4 regions of the Alkalihalophilus pseudofirmus genome follow, and region 1 is predicted to be linked to each of the others. Evidence: riboswitches for the same ligand, from Rfam matches in the RefSeq annotation. Region 1 holds a riboswitch; each other region holds the start of a gene.
What was found. A riboswitch is a leader RNA that binds a small molecule or an ion and turns the genes downstream of it on or off. The one in region 1 is predicted to bind thiamine pyrophosphate.

Region 1 (3,147 bases):
ATTATTACAGCGATTAATCCGCATGTAGGATATGAAGTGGCGACACGTATTGCAAAAGAAGCCATTCAAACGGATCGTCCTGTTCGTGAAATTTGTCTGGAAAGAGGCATTTTAACAGAAGAAGAACTAAATGAAATTCTCGATCCTAAAGAAATGACGAATCCAGGAATTGCAGGAGCAAGGTTTATTTACGGCTAAATCTAAAAAACACATTATCCCTTTTTAGGTGGTAATGTGTTTTTTTTATTTCGTTAATGCGTTTTGTGAAACTTTTTACTTGAATAAACGTCTAATTAAGTAGAGGTTAGAATTTAATTGGATAGAAAATGAAAAAAATTCCTACATAAATCACAAAATAATGCTCTAAGATTATTGTTGTTCCATCAATCCCATGCGATAATGTGAAAATACTAGAAAGAAAGGAGGGGGAATATGCGGCGTTTGATTATTATTTTGTTGTTTGTAGTTCTTTTGGCTGGTTGTTCCCGTGAAAGTCAGCCCCTGCCCGAATCCACTGTTAATTTAACACCAAAGCCCGCTGCGTCCTCCTCTTATTTTCAGAGTGATACGATAAAACCCATCCAAGAATCAAACGGTATAGCAATGATTAGTGAGTGGTTTGATGAAGATACAATTTTATATGTTGAGGAGAAAGACCAATTATCTACCTTGAAAAAATATCATCTTTATTCTGGCCTTGAGGAACCTTTCTTTGAAACGGAAGAGTGGATTACAGAGGTGGAAGGGAACGAGGACCTTACGTTATTTTCAATTGTTACGTATGATGAATTTGACCAATCCTCAATGTATGTGATTGATGCAGAAGGAAATAGACAGCTAGAGCTTCAACACTTTGGGGATAGTTATACAGTATATTGGAATCCTTACAAGCCTAGTGAGATGATGCTCATTACGTATTTGCCTGATTGGAATTTTGACGTGTTTCATGTCAATGTCGATGAACAGACAGTGACCGCAATAGAAATCCCGCAAACGTATTTCCAATGGGTAAATGAAACTCAAATTGCCTACTTAAATTGGGACGCTGCAGCACCTAATTATGAGGCACCGCTTGTTTTATATGATCTAGGTACAGGTGAGGCTGAAGAAATGGAAAAGCCGCTTATTACTTTTATGTCTTATAGTGATCACACTCAGCTCGAGGTTTCAGTTGACTCCATGTATGAACTGTATACAACGTATACATTTAAATCAGAAGGTGCAGAAGAAATAAGTGAACTTGAGATGCCGATTTTAAATACGTATTCTGATTTGTGGTGGATTCCCTTTCATATGTACGACTCGGATGAAGGGGACTTTTATTATTTACGACCAAAGTACAGCGGAGACTATTTCAGTTACGAAGATGGCTACAATTTATTGAAATACAATCCAAGAACGAATGCTGAGGTAAGCATTACCGAGCTTGAAGATCATTTGCCAATTAAGCTCTCCCCAAATGGAGGGAAAATGCTGATTGGTAATAGGCTCGAGGAAGTGATGGAGCTTAAAAATAAGGAGAAGGTAACCCTATTTTAAGAAAGCTCCCGTTAAATCATTGCAATTTTTATGCACTCTGTCATAATAGGGGTGTAATCAACTAAATAAAAAGCTGTAGAAGGCTAGGGGTGCCCGCTTAAGCAGGCTGAGAAAAAGGTAGTTTCCTTTTACCCTTGTACCTGATCTGGTTCGTACCAGCGTAGGGAAGTCGACTGCAAATGAGTGAATCATATGTAGCCGTGTCCCATGCGTTTTTGGGATACGGCTTTTTATATGCTGAAATCATATAGGGGTGAATAGAATGAAAGATTTTAAACTATACGCGATTACCGGAGAAGAATTTCATCAGGGACGTGACTTAATTGAAGTAATGGAAGAAGCTATTTTAGGCGGAGTCGATATTATTCAATTAAGAGATAAAAAAAGTAAAAAAATTGATGTGCTTAAAAAAGCTCAAGCATTACGTGAATTAACAAAGAAACACGATGTAACATTTATCGTAAATGACCATATAGATGTAGCGCTTGCTGTAGATGCAGACGGTATTCATGTAGGACAAGACGATCTTCCCCTGGCTGAAGCGAGAAAAGTGATGGGTCCAGACAAAATCATTGGTATTTCTACGCATAAAATCGAAGAAGCCCGTGCGGCTGAAGCAGGTGGAGCAGACTATATTGGAGTCGGTCCAATTTTTGAAACAAAAAGTAAAGAAGATGTAGTAGATCCTGTGACAACCCAATACATTCAACAAGTGGCCAATGAAATCACAATTCCGTTTGTAGCAATCGGCGGGATCAAGCTGCACAATGTCGATCAAGTATTAGCTGCAGGTGCCACGCGTGTCTGTATGATCAGTGAGATTGTCGGAGCAGATGATGTTAAAGGGACGTGCGAAAAATTTATTGAAATCCTCAAGTAATCTTACAGAAAGGAAGGAGGCAGACAGATGGAATTAATCATTAATGGTGAAAAGGAAACGATTCAAGCTGACACGCTGCTTGATGTAGTAACGCATTATCAATTAGAAAAGCATCTGGTCGTAACTGAGGTTAACGGGGAGATCATTGACCGAGACAGTTGGGCCGAGACGAAAGTAGAAGAAGGTATGAAGATTGAATTAGTGCATTTTGTTGGAGGAGGATGATGACAATGAAATCATCAAAGTTAGTCATAGCTGGTAAAGAATTATCATCAAGATTTTTTCTTGGGACGGGGCGTTATCCCAATCCATTTGTTCAAAATGAAGCAATCCGAGTATCAGAAGCGGAAGTATTAACATTTGCGATTCGCCGTGTGAATTTAGATGCTCCGAGTGAGGATGCGATCCTGCAGCATCTAGATCAAGATTCATTTACTTATCTTCCGAACACATCAGGAGCTAGTAATGCAGAAGAAGCAATCCGCATTGCAAGACTAGCGAAGGCATCAGGGATCAGTAACTGGATCAAAGTGGAAATTAGTGCAGATGAAAAAACATTGCTTCCTGATCCTATCGAAACACTAAAGGCGACAGAAACGTTGGCAAATGAGGGTTTTGTTGTGCTTCCTTATACATCAGATGATCCCATTTTATGCCGTAAATTAGAAGAGGCTGGGGCAGCTGCCGTTATGCCTGGAGGTGCGCCGATTGGTACAGGGCTTGGTGTA
Region 2 (3,147 bases), 670 kb from region 1:
CGCGTCCGTTCTTTGTATACTCGATCAGCTTTTTCACATCAAGACCATCTTCATGATAGAGAGTAGTAAAACGATCAGATACCGCAACTACTTGATGATTATATTTCATATATTGGTAAGCTTCAAGAGCTGCCACTCCTCCCACGTTACCAAAGCCTTGGACAGCGACACGAATGGCCTTTCCATCTTCTGCCTGCTGTCTCAATGTTTTTAAAGTATCCCATTGTTTATGACGATTAATATCTGTTCCGTTTGCGTGAGTGCCTGACCATTGATCTAGAAGCCAAGAATAACTTAAAAAGGTCCCTCTTCCCGTCGCTTCCCGTCTTCCACGTGCTCCGCCATTCTCTACGCTTTTCCCTGTGAATGATCCTAAATACGGTTCACCTGGGTGGATTGTCTTGAATTCTCCTACCATCCAATCAACAATTTTCTCATTTGTGCCCAAGTCTGGTGCCGGGATATCATGATTTGGGCCAATATCACGAGAAAAACGCTGGACATATTTTTTACTAATTAAGTTTAATTCTTTATCTGTGAATTTGCGCGGGTCTACATGAACTCCGCCTTTTGCCCCGCCGTACGGAAGTCTGTGCAAGGCATTTTTCAAGGTCATAAGTATAGCTAGATTTTCAACTTCTGCTTCATTGACAAATTCACTAAAACGAATACCGCCTTTATAGAAGCCGCTAATATTATTGTGCTGCACCCGGTATGCCGGAATCCGCACAATACCATCTTTCTCAGTAGATACTCGTATGTAGCTTTTAATTACTTTATCCGTTGTTTTTAGGATTTCTTTTGCCGATCCACAAACGAATCTTCTCTTTTCATCATCTTCAATGCCTAAAAAACTGCTGCGCTCAGCTAAGTCACTCATCACCGTTTCAATTAAGGCTTGTGTTTCAGTTCGCTTCACATTATCCCCTCCCAAAATCTGCTTCTATACTACTTATTCCCTAAATGCTGGCTGGAAAACCCTTTCTTAACCACAAAAAAGACCTCCCAAAATTCGGGAGGTCTGATAATTATTAAGATGATAACCCTGTACTTGTTTTACCTGCTTTAAAAAATTGTGAGTAAGACCTTGCCAAAAATAAAATGATGGCCAAGGTAATGAGCATTTCCGGAAGCAGGTACGAAAGGTTATATAGAAAAGAATAGACACTTGGGTTCATTCCATCCGGTGCATATTGGCCAAACCAAATGACCCCGGAAGCAAAATGACTTAAGAAACGCAATACAGTAGCTAACACTAAACCAAGAACTATATAGCTTAATTTAGGAACTGCCTGCCTTGAAGCAAATAGCCCCGCAAATCCTAACACCATAAAAGCAAGCGGATAGTCGAGCACCAACTGAACAGGATGGACAATTGTCGGTCCTGTTACGAGCCCTAGTAAACCAACGAGGAGGCCTGTTAACAGTCCAACTTTTAATCCTCGGCGGAAGGCTAGAAGAAAGATAGGAACCATCACAAGAGAGATCGAACCGCCCATCGCCCATAGCGCGCCAAATTTAACAAAGCTTAAGACAAGTGCAAGTCCTGCCATAACAGCTATTTCAATCATAATCGTTAAACGTTCACGATTCATAAAAAAATCCCCTTTCGTTTCCACGGAGGGGATGTCATGTACACATAGTTATTCAATGTTAAATAGAATGTGCCACCACTTCCCTACGCTAGTACAAGCTAGATCAGGTTATAAGAGTTGAGGCTCCCCTCTCTCAGTCAGACAAACTGACACCCCTAGTGGAACTATTAAATTATTTTTGCAATCTAGTGTTTAGTCTAGCATAAACAGTAACATTTAGCGATACACAGATTATAGTAATGGCGGTTTTCTTGCCTTCGTCAGCTTCTCAAATGCTTCTGCGATCTCAATTAATAATGGCTCTTGCCACGCTTTAGCGGTAAATGTTATCCCAACTGGTTCACCTGACTCTGTGTAACCCGCTGGTACAGTTATTGAAGGATAGCCGGCTTTAGCAGGGATGGCTGCCCCTAAATTATTTGGAAACACGATGACATCTAGTTGATGTTCTCTTAAAACCGCATCTATTCCTTCTGTTGCTGAAAAATATGCATCCTCATTCAGTGCTTTTAGGTAGTCTTTTTCTGTTAGCTTGCCAGAAGTCTTATCTGCCTCAATAAGTAATGACTGTCCGTACTTTAACGCTTTCTCGTGATGATTCTCATTCCACTCGATAATATCAGTAAGTGTACGGACAGACATAGATGAATCAAGCTCTGAGAGATACTTATTTACATTTGCTTTAAATTCATAGGTTAAAACGTTATAAGACCACTTTCTTGTACTAGAAGGTATGTTCACATCTTCAATTACATTTGCCCCACCGCGGGATAGTTGTTTTATTGCTGTCTCATATACCTCCCTCTTCTCTTCTCCCAAAAGGTCCATCACATGTTCACGGATAACACCTATACGCTTCTCATGTAAACTGCTGTTATTCAACGCCTTTAACAGCTGATTTGGTTGAAAAGGGCATACTGATGTAATGAGGTCCTCATCGTCTTTACCCATCATACCGCATAATAAATAAACAGCGTCTCTCACAGTTCTTGCCATAGGGCCTGCCGTATCTTGCGTGTGTGAAAGCGGGATAATGCCTGATCTTGAAATTAAGCCTACTGTCGGTTTAATTCCTACAATACTATTTTGACTAGAGGGACTTAAAATTGAACCCGAAGTCTCCGTTCCTACTGCTGCAACCGCAAAGTTTGCAGCAATTGCTGAACCAGATCCTGAACTTGAGCCGCCTACATCAAATCTCCCTATTCCATAAGGATTTTCAGTCTGCCCCCCTCTTGAACTATATCCACTTGGCATATTTTCGCTCGACATAAAATAGGCCCACTCTGACATGTTCGTTTTCCCTAAAATAACGGCTCCTGCTTCACGTAATCTCTTAACAAGAAAAGCGTCCTTTTTTGCATAGGAATGTTCTAATACAAGCGCTCCTGCACTCGTATGCAGTTTATCTTTCGTGTCAATATTATCTTTCAGTAAGATAGGAATCCCATGCAGCATACTCCTTTTGCCGGTTCGCGTTCTTTCTGCATCAAGTGCCGCTGCAATATGCAGCGCATCAGGATTAACCTCTAAGACGGAAGAAAGTTTTTGA
Region 3 (3,147 bases), 1.3 Mb from region 1:
ATTAAGTGCATCGGTACATGGCCGGGCCCCTCAACCATCACTTGCACATCATGATTAAAGGCTGTCTTAGTCAGTTCACCTAGTGTTTCAAGCTCAGCAAACTGTGCGTCATCATTGGCATCAGCAATTGATCCAGGTCTCAGCCCGTCACCTAGTGAAAAGGCGATATCATAGGTTTTCATAATGTCGCAGATTTCTTCAAAATGAGTGTAGAGAAAGTTCTCTTGATGATGGTATAAGCACCACTGAGCCATAATGGATCCACCTCGTGAAACGATGCCGGTCATGCGTTTAGCTGTCAGAGGAACATAGCGCAGCAGGACTCCTGCATGAATCGTAAAGTAATCCACACCTTGTTCTGCCTGCTCAATTAATGTATCCCGGTAAATCTCCCATGTTAAATTTTCAGCGATCCCATTCACCTTTTCTAGAGCTTGATAAATAGGAACAGTCCCTACAGGAACAGCCGCATTTCGAATAATCCATTCTCTCGTTTTATGAATATCAGAGCCTGTTGAGAGGTCCATGATTGTATCGGCACCCCATCTGGTCGCCCAAGTCATCTTTTCTACTTCTTTTTCAATAGAGGAAGTAACGGCAGAGTTGCCGATATTTGCATTTATTTTCACGTGGAAATTTCTGCCGATGATCATCGGCTCTGATTCTGGATGATTAATATTGTTTGGAATAATGGCACGACCAAGAGCAATTTCCTCCCGTACAAACTCTGGTGAGACCTGCTCTCTGATCGCGACAAACTCCATCTCCGGCGTAATCATACCTTTTTTCGCATAATGAAGCTGTGTGACATTATTTCCTGCTTTCGCTCTAACGGCTGTCAGGCTTTGGCGAGGAAATTCTTGATAGGACGCTCTAGGATCATTCTCACTTTTATACCCATTATCCATTGCACACACTTTTCGCCCGGAATAGGTTTCTACATCACCGCGTTCAAAAATCCAATTGCTCCGAAGCGGGGGGAGCCCCTTATCTAGCTCCACCGTGTGCTGTGGGTCAGTATAAGGTCCGCTTGTATCGTAAACACGAAGCGGGGGATTTTGTTCCTCACCGAATGAACCGGTTGTGTTGGATAAGGAAATCTCTCTCATAGGGACTTTAAGGTCTTCTCTTGAACCTCTCACATACACTTTTTTACTTTCTGGAAATTGGGACATGATTGATAAGTTTTTTTGCATCGTATCAGACATCTTTTTCTCTCCTCTGCTTGTGATATGGAGGACGAGATCGGTACATAAAAAGGATAGGGGAGTACATAAAAAGCCGAGTCCAAATGATAGATTTGGGCCCGGCTTATACTATGTAGAAGTAGTCAAATAGACATGTAAATACTTAGGAGTCTCTAACTTCCCTACGCTGGTATGAGCCAGATCAGGTCCGAAGGGTTAAAAAACTTCAACGCGTTTTTCTCTCAGCCCAGCTCGTTGGACACCCCTAGTTAATGCTATTAAGTTCTTTAAAACAAAATCTCTTACAAACCAAATCCTAACATGAGAAAGTTTGGAAGATCAAGTCAAATTTTCGCTCTTTTCAAACAGAATCATTATAATGGTGTTCAAAGGAGTGACTTCAAAATGAACCGTCGTGCATTAATACTTGGGGCAACAGGGCTTGTAGGAAAGCAAGTTGTCAACCAATTATCTCAGTCGAAGGAATACAAAGAAGTACATTTACTAGTCCGCAGATCTGTGGATAAATCAAACCCTAAACAAATCGTTCATACGGTAAACTTTGATACTTTAGAAGACGACGATATTCCAGCAGTAGACGATGTATTCATTTGTATCGGAACCACGATTAAAAAAGCTAAAACAAAAGAAGCGTTTAAAAAAGTTGATTATGAATATCCGATTAAAGTTGCCAGGATAGCGAGGGAGAAAGGGGCTTCGCGTTTACTTGTTATCTCTGCGATAGGAGCAGACTCAGAGTCACAGGTTTTTTACAGCAGAGTAAAAGGCGAAATGGAAGAGGCAGTGAAGAAAGTAGGTTATCCACATGTGGATATCTTCAGACCTTCTCTTTTGTTAGGCAATCGTGAAGAATTTCGCTTTGGGGAAAAGATGGGTGAGCATGCAGTGAAAGTGATGAAGCCTCTCTTGTTGGGCCCGCTTAGAAAGTATAGAGGAATTGAAGACGTGGTGGTTGCACGGGCAATGGTTAAACAGGCGTCAGAAAATAGAAGTACAGGTACAGTGATTCTTCAATCAAATGAGATTGAAAAGGCTGGGAGAGAGGAGTGAAGTAAATGTTAGAGCGGCTAGATAAAACGGTCATGCATAGTTATCCTGGCATGGTGGCGCGCTAGTGACGGTGGCAGTTGAAGAGGAACATAATATAATGGCATGTGGATGGCATACTTATATTTCTTATGAGCCTCCTATGTACGGGGTAAGTATTGGACGAGAAAGGTATTCATACCAGTTGTTGAAGAAAGCAGGGAAATTCGCGATAAACTTTCTACCGTTTGAGAAGGCGGAAGTTATTCAAAAAGCAGGGGTGACCTCAGGAGCTGATACAGATAAACTATCAACCCAATCTTTTATTGAAGGTGAGGCAACGGGAGCTCCTATTTTAAAAGAGGCCTATGTTGCGTATGAATGTGAGACGGTTGATGTTAAGACATATGGAGACCATGATTTTTTTGTCGCCGAACTTGTGGGCTTTTACCGAGATGAGGCTCTCTTTTTGAGTAATGGGCTGCCAAATTTAAAACAACTTTCAATTCCTTTATATCTAGGGAGATCGAGGTATGTGAAGCTTGATGATAGAGTAGGGCATAAAGATTTTTTAAAATAAAAAGATACTTTAATAAAAATGAAGAGGATTCCCCCGATATGATGTTAGTGTCTGAAAACAAACATTAAAAAGGAGGATCCTCCCCGTAAATAATAATAGAGCAAATCGAATGAATCAAGTCTATGAAAAAAATTTGCCTCTTCTATTTCTGACTTTTTACTTCCTCTTCTCAACCTTCATCATGAGCCCGCCTTTAGGCCGAAGTGTGATAAGGGGCTGTGGTGTTACTTTTTGTTGGCTGCTTGTTAAGGTGAATTTATAATTCTGAGCAATCGCAGCTAAAGCTAACGTAGCCTCCATCATAGCGAAGTGGTTTCCGATGCAGACTCGCGG
Region 4 (3,147 bases), 160 kb from region 1:
AGCTAACGTTAAGGAGTGAAGTGAATGTTCCTTTTAGAACATCTCGATCAGACGGTGAAGAAAATGAAAGGTCAAATTGCAAATATATTAACACTTATGAACCTTGGATTAGGTGCTCTCTCAATCATCTTCGTTCTGCAAAACGAACTTAGAATGGGATTGTTATTTATTACAATTGCAGCGGTATGTGACCGACTTGACGGAGCAGCAGCAAGACGCTTTCAATCTACGTCTGAATTTGGAAAACAACTAGACTCACTGAGTGATATTGTCTCTTTTGGAGTCGCACCAGCTTTATTGATTCATCAAGCTGTTTTACATGAATTCGGCTCAGTCGGGGCCATTTTCGCGATTATCTTTATTATTTGCGGAGCGATACGTTTAGCTCGCTTTAATGTAACGGAAAGTCATGGCTTCTTTGTTGGCCTTCCTATCACAGCTGCAGGATGTATCTTAACATTTTCATCTCTATTAGTTCCATTTCTAGAAGCATATAGTTTTATGTTCATTACGATGATCCTTGCCTTGCTTATGGTCAGCTCATTTAAAGTGCGTAAGATGTAGAATAAAGGATAAAGCTCAAAGCGACTGCTTGAGCTTTTTTCGTATCAAAATTAGGGAATCTACGCTTTTTTGCTGTCGAAATGTCAAAAAGAGTGGAAAAATTGACTTTAAATGCTTGAATTTACCCCCAAAGTCTTGACACCACTGGGGTTTAATGAGTAAATTTGAGTTGCAGGTTATTTTAGCTTGTTGGGACAGCTATTAAATCCAATCGAACAAACGAAGATAGATTCACATTCTATAAGAGTTTATCTATCGTTTTTCAAAACAAGGTATGAAAGGGAGTTTTTTTCATGAACAAAACAGATCTAATTAATTCAGTATCAGAGCAGGCAGACCTTTCTAAGAAAGATGCTTCTAAAGCAGTAGACGCTGTATTTGACAGCATCACTAACGCACTTGTTGAAGGTGGTAAAGTTCAGCTAGTAGGTTTCGGAAGCTTTGAAGTACGTGAGCGTTCTGCACGTAAAGGCCGTAACCCGCAAACTGGCCAAGAAATTGAAATCCCAGCAACAAAGAACCCAGCATTTAAGCCAGGTAAACAATTAAAAGACGCTGTAAACTAATAACGTCAAAAGTAAAAGCGAAGAGTACTCCTCTTCGCTTTTTTCAAAGAGTTATAACACATTTAATATTGTAACCTTAAAAAAAGTATGATAATTTGAAAGTAGTTTCAGAATCATATTTTCAGATTCATATTTAAATAACATAATTAAATAGCCAGACCACTAGGGGTGCAATTATTGCTGAGAAAGGTGCAAGCCTTAACCCTATTACCTGATCTAGATAATACTAGCGGAGGGAAGTGGTGAGAGCGTCTATTCTCAGTTGTAACTCCAGCTGTGTTCAGCGAGATTGCATACAGCAAGGTTTTCCTGTACATATGACGTCTATCAGCCACTTCTTTTATAGAAGTGGTTTTTTATTTGCTTTAAAGGAGTGAGAACATGAAATCTATTGCAGAACTTATTGAACGTGTTGAGGAAAGAGAAGAAGAACTAATCTGCCTGTTGCAGCAGCTAGTAGAATATCAAACGGAAAGCCCCCCAGCTAGAAATACGAAAGAAGCACAGGACTTTATCGCTCACTACCTTGCCGATGCGGGCTTTGATATTGATATGTGGGATGTTTACCCTAATGACCCAAATGTCGTAGCTGTTAAAAAAGGGACAGCTTCTGCTCACCACCGCAGTTTACTCTTAAACGGACATGTAGATGTAGCTTCCGTTTCCAAAGACGAAAACTGGACCTACCCCCCTTTTAAATTGACTAAAGAAGGACGAAAGGTGTACGGACGCGGAACGGCAGACATGAAAGGCGGTCTGGCTGCCTGCCTGTTTGCAGCAAAACTTCTCCATGAAGCAGGTATAGAACTTCCAGGTGATCTGACGATTGAATCGGTCATTGGTGAAGAAGTCGGTGAAGCTGGTACAAAAGAATGCTGCGACCGGGGCTACCGTGCAGATTTTGCGATTGTAGCTGATACGAGTAATTGCGAGATTCACGGGCAAGGCGGAGTCATTACAGGCTGGGTAACCGTGAAAAGCCCAAAAACGTTCCATGACGGACTGAGACGCAATATGATTCATGCTGGCGGCGGACTCTATGGTGCGAGTGCAATTGAAAAAATGACTAAGTTAATTCAAGGTCTTAGCGAGCTTGAGCGTCATTGGGCCATCACAAAGTCATACCCTGGTTTCCCAAGCGGTATGAATACAATCAACCCAGCTGTGATTGAGGGCGGCCGTCATGCGGCATTTATAGCTGATGAATGCTCGCTTTGGATTACAGTGCACTATTATCCTGATGAAACGTATCAAGAGGTCACCCGTGAGATTGAAGAACATTTACTTGCCGTTGCAGCTGGTGACCCTTGGTTAAAAGAACACCCTCCTATTTTCCGTTGGGGCGGTACTTCAATGATTGAAGACCGGGGTGAAATCTTCCCTGCCCTTCCAATAGATTTGGAGTGGGATGGGTTGAAGCTTTTAGAATCCACTCATCATAAAACGTTTGGTGTTAAAACAAAAGTCGGAATGTCTTCTACAGTGACAGACGGAGGGTGGCTTGGAGATGCTGGTATTCCAACCGTCATCTATGGTCCTGGCGAGTTAATCCATGCCCATGCTGTAAATGAAGAACTATCCATTGATCAGCTTCTTGATTATACGAAAACGATTTTAACGTTCATCTATGAATGGTGTTATAAAGAAAGTCAATAGCGTTTATAAAACGTACAATAAAAAGGAGGACTTGTACATGTCATTTTCAGCACGTTTACATCAAAATTCCCTACCCATTTGGGAGGCTAGTCACAACCATCCGTTTGTAAAAGGAATCGGGGACGGGACACTTGATATTGAGAAATTTAAGTTTTTTATGAAACAAGATTATGTCTACCTAATTGATTACGCCAGACTATTTGCGCTTGCAAGTATGAAAGCAACTTCACTTAAAAATATGGCCCTATTTGCCAAAATGCTTGACGCCACATTAAACATTGAGATGGACCTTCACAGGCAATATGCAGAGAGACTTGGGATCTCGGCTGAAGAGTTAGAAGCTACCCAAGCTGCACCGATG

Region 2: it holds a riboswitch for thiamine pyrophosphate, as region 1 does, so the genes downstream of both, thiT (energy-coupled thiamine transporter ThiT) here and thiE (thiamine phosphate synthase) in region 1, are expected to answer to the same signal.
Region 3: it holds a riboswitch for thiamine pyrophosphate, as region 1 does, so the genes downstream of both, thiC (phosphomethylpyrimidine synthase ThiC) here and thiE (thiamine phosphate synthase) in region 1, are expected to answer to the same signal.
Region 4: it holds a riboswitch for thiamine pyrophosphate, as region 1 does, so the genes downstream of both, PQ478_RS05340 (acetylornithine deacetylase) here and thiE (thiamine phosphate synthase) in region 1, are expected to answer to the same signal.

Annotation. Positions count from the first base shown of each region.
Region 1 is NZ_CP117835.1:1,199,925-1,203,071, forward strand. It holds gene aspA (aspartate ammonia-lyase) at 1-198, shown strand, start outside; gene PQ478_RS06180 (YqgU-like beta propeller domain-containing protein) at 433-1,539, shown strand; TPP riboswitch at 1,615-1,723, shown strand; gene thiE (thiamine phosphate synthase) at 1,802-2,419, shown strand; gene thiS (sulfur carrier protein ThiS) at 2,447-2,644, shown strand; gene PQ478_RS06195 (thiazole synthase) at 2,650-3,147, shown strand, end outside.
Region 2 is NZ_CP117835.1:531,554-534,700, reverse strand. It holds gene PQ478_RS02725 (Glu/Leu/Phe/Val family dehydrogenase) at 1-919, opposite strand, end outside; gene thiT (energy-coupled thiamine transporter ThiT) at 1,032-1,595, opposite strand; TPP riboswitch at 1,659-1,762, opposite strand; gene PQ478_RS02715 (amidase family protein) at 1,827-3,147, opposite strand, start outside.
Region 3 is NZ_CP117835.1:3,979,100-3,982,246, reverse strand. It holds gene thiC (phosphomethylpyrimidine synthase ThiC) at 1-1,208, opposite strand, end outside; TPP riboswitch at 1,350-1,464, opposite strand; gene PQ478_RS20690 (oxidoreductase) at 1,593-2,258, shown strand; gene PQ478_RS20685 (flavin reductase family protein) at 2,323-2,814, shown strand; gene PQ478_RS20680 (cytochrome P450) at 2,971-3,147, opposite strand, start outside.
Region 4 is NZ_CP117835.1:1,041,523-1,044,669, reverse strand. It holds gene pssA (CDP-diacylglycerol--serine O-phosphatidyltransferase) at 25-564, shown strand; gene PQ478_RS05345 (HU family DNA-binding protein) at 858-1,130, shown strand; TPP riboswitch at 1,285-1,385, shown strand; gene PQ478_RS05340 (acetylornithine deacetylase) at 1,512-2,786, shown strand; gene tenA (thiaminase II) at 2,824-3,147, shown strand, end outside.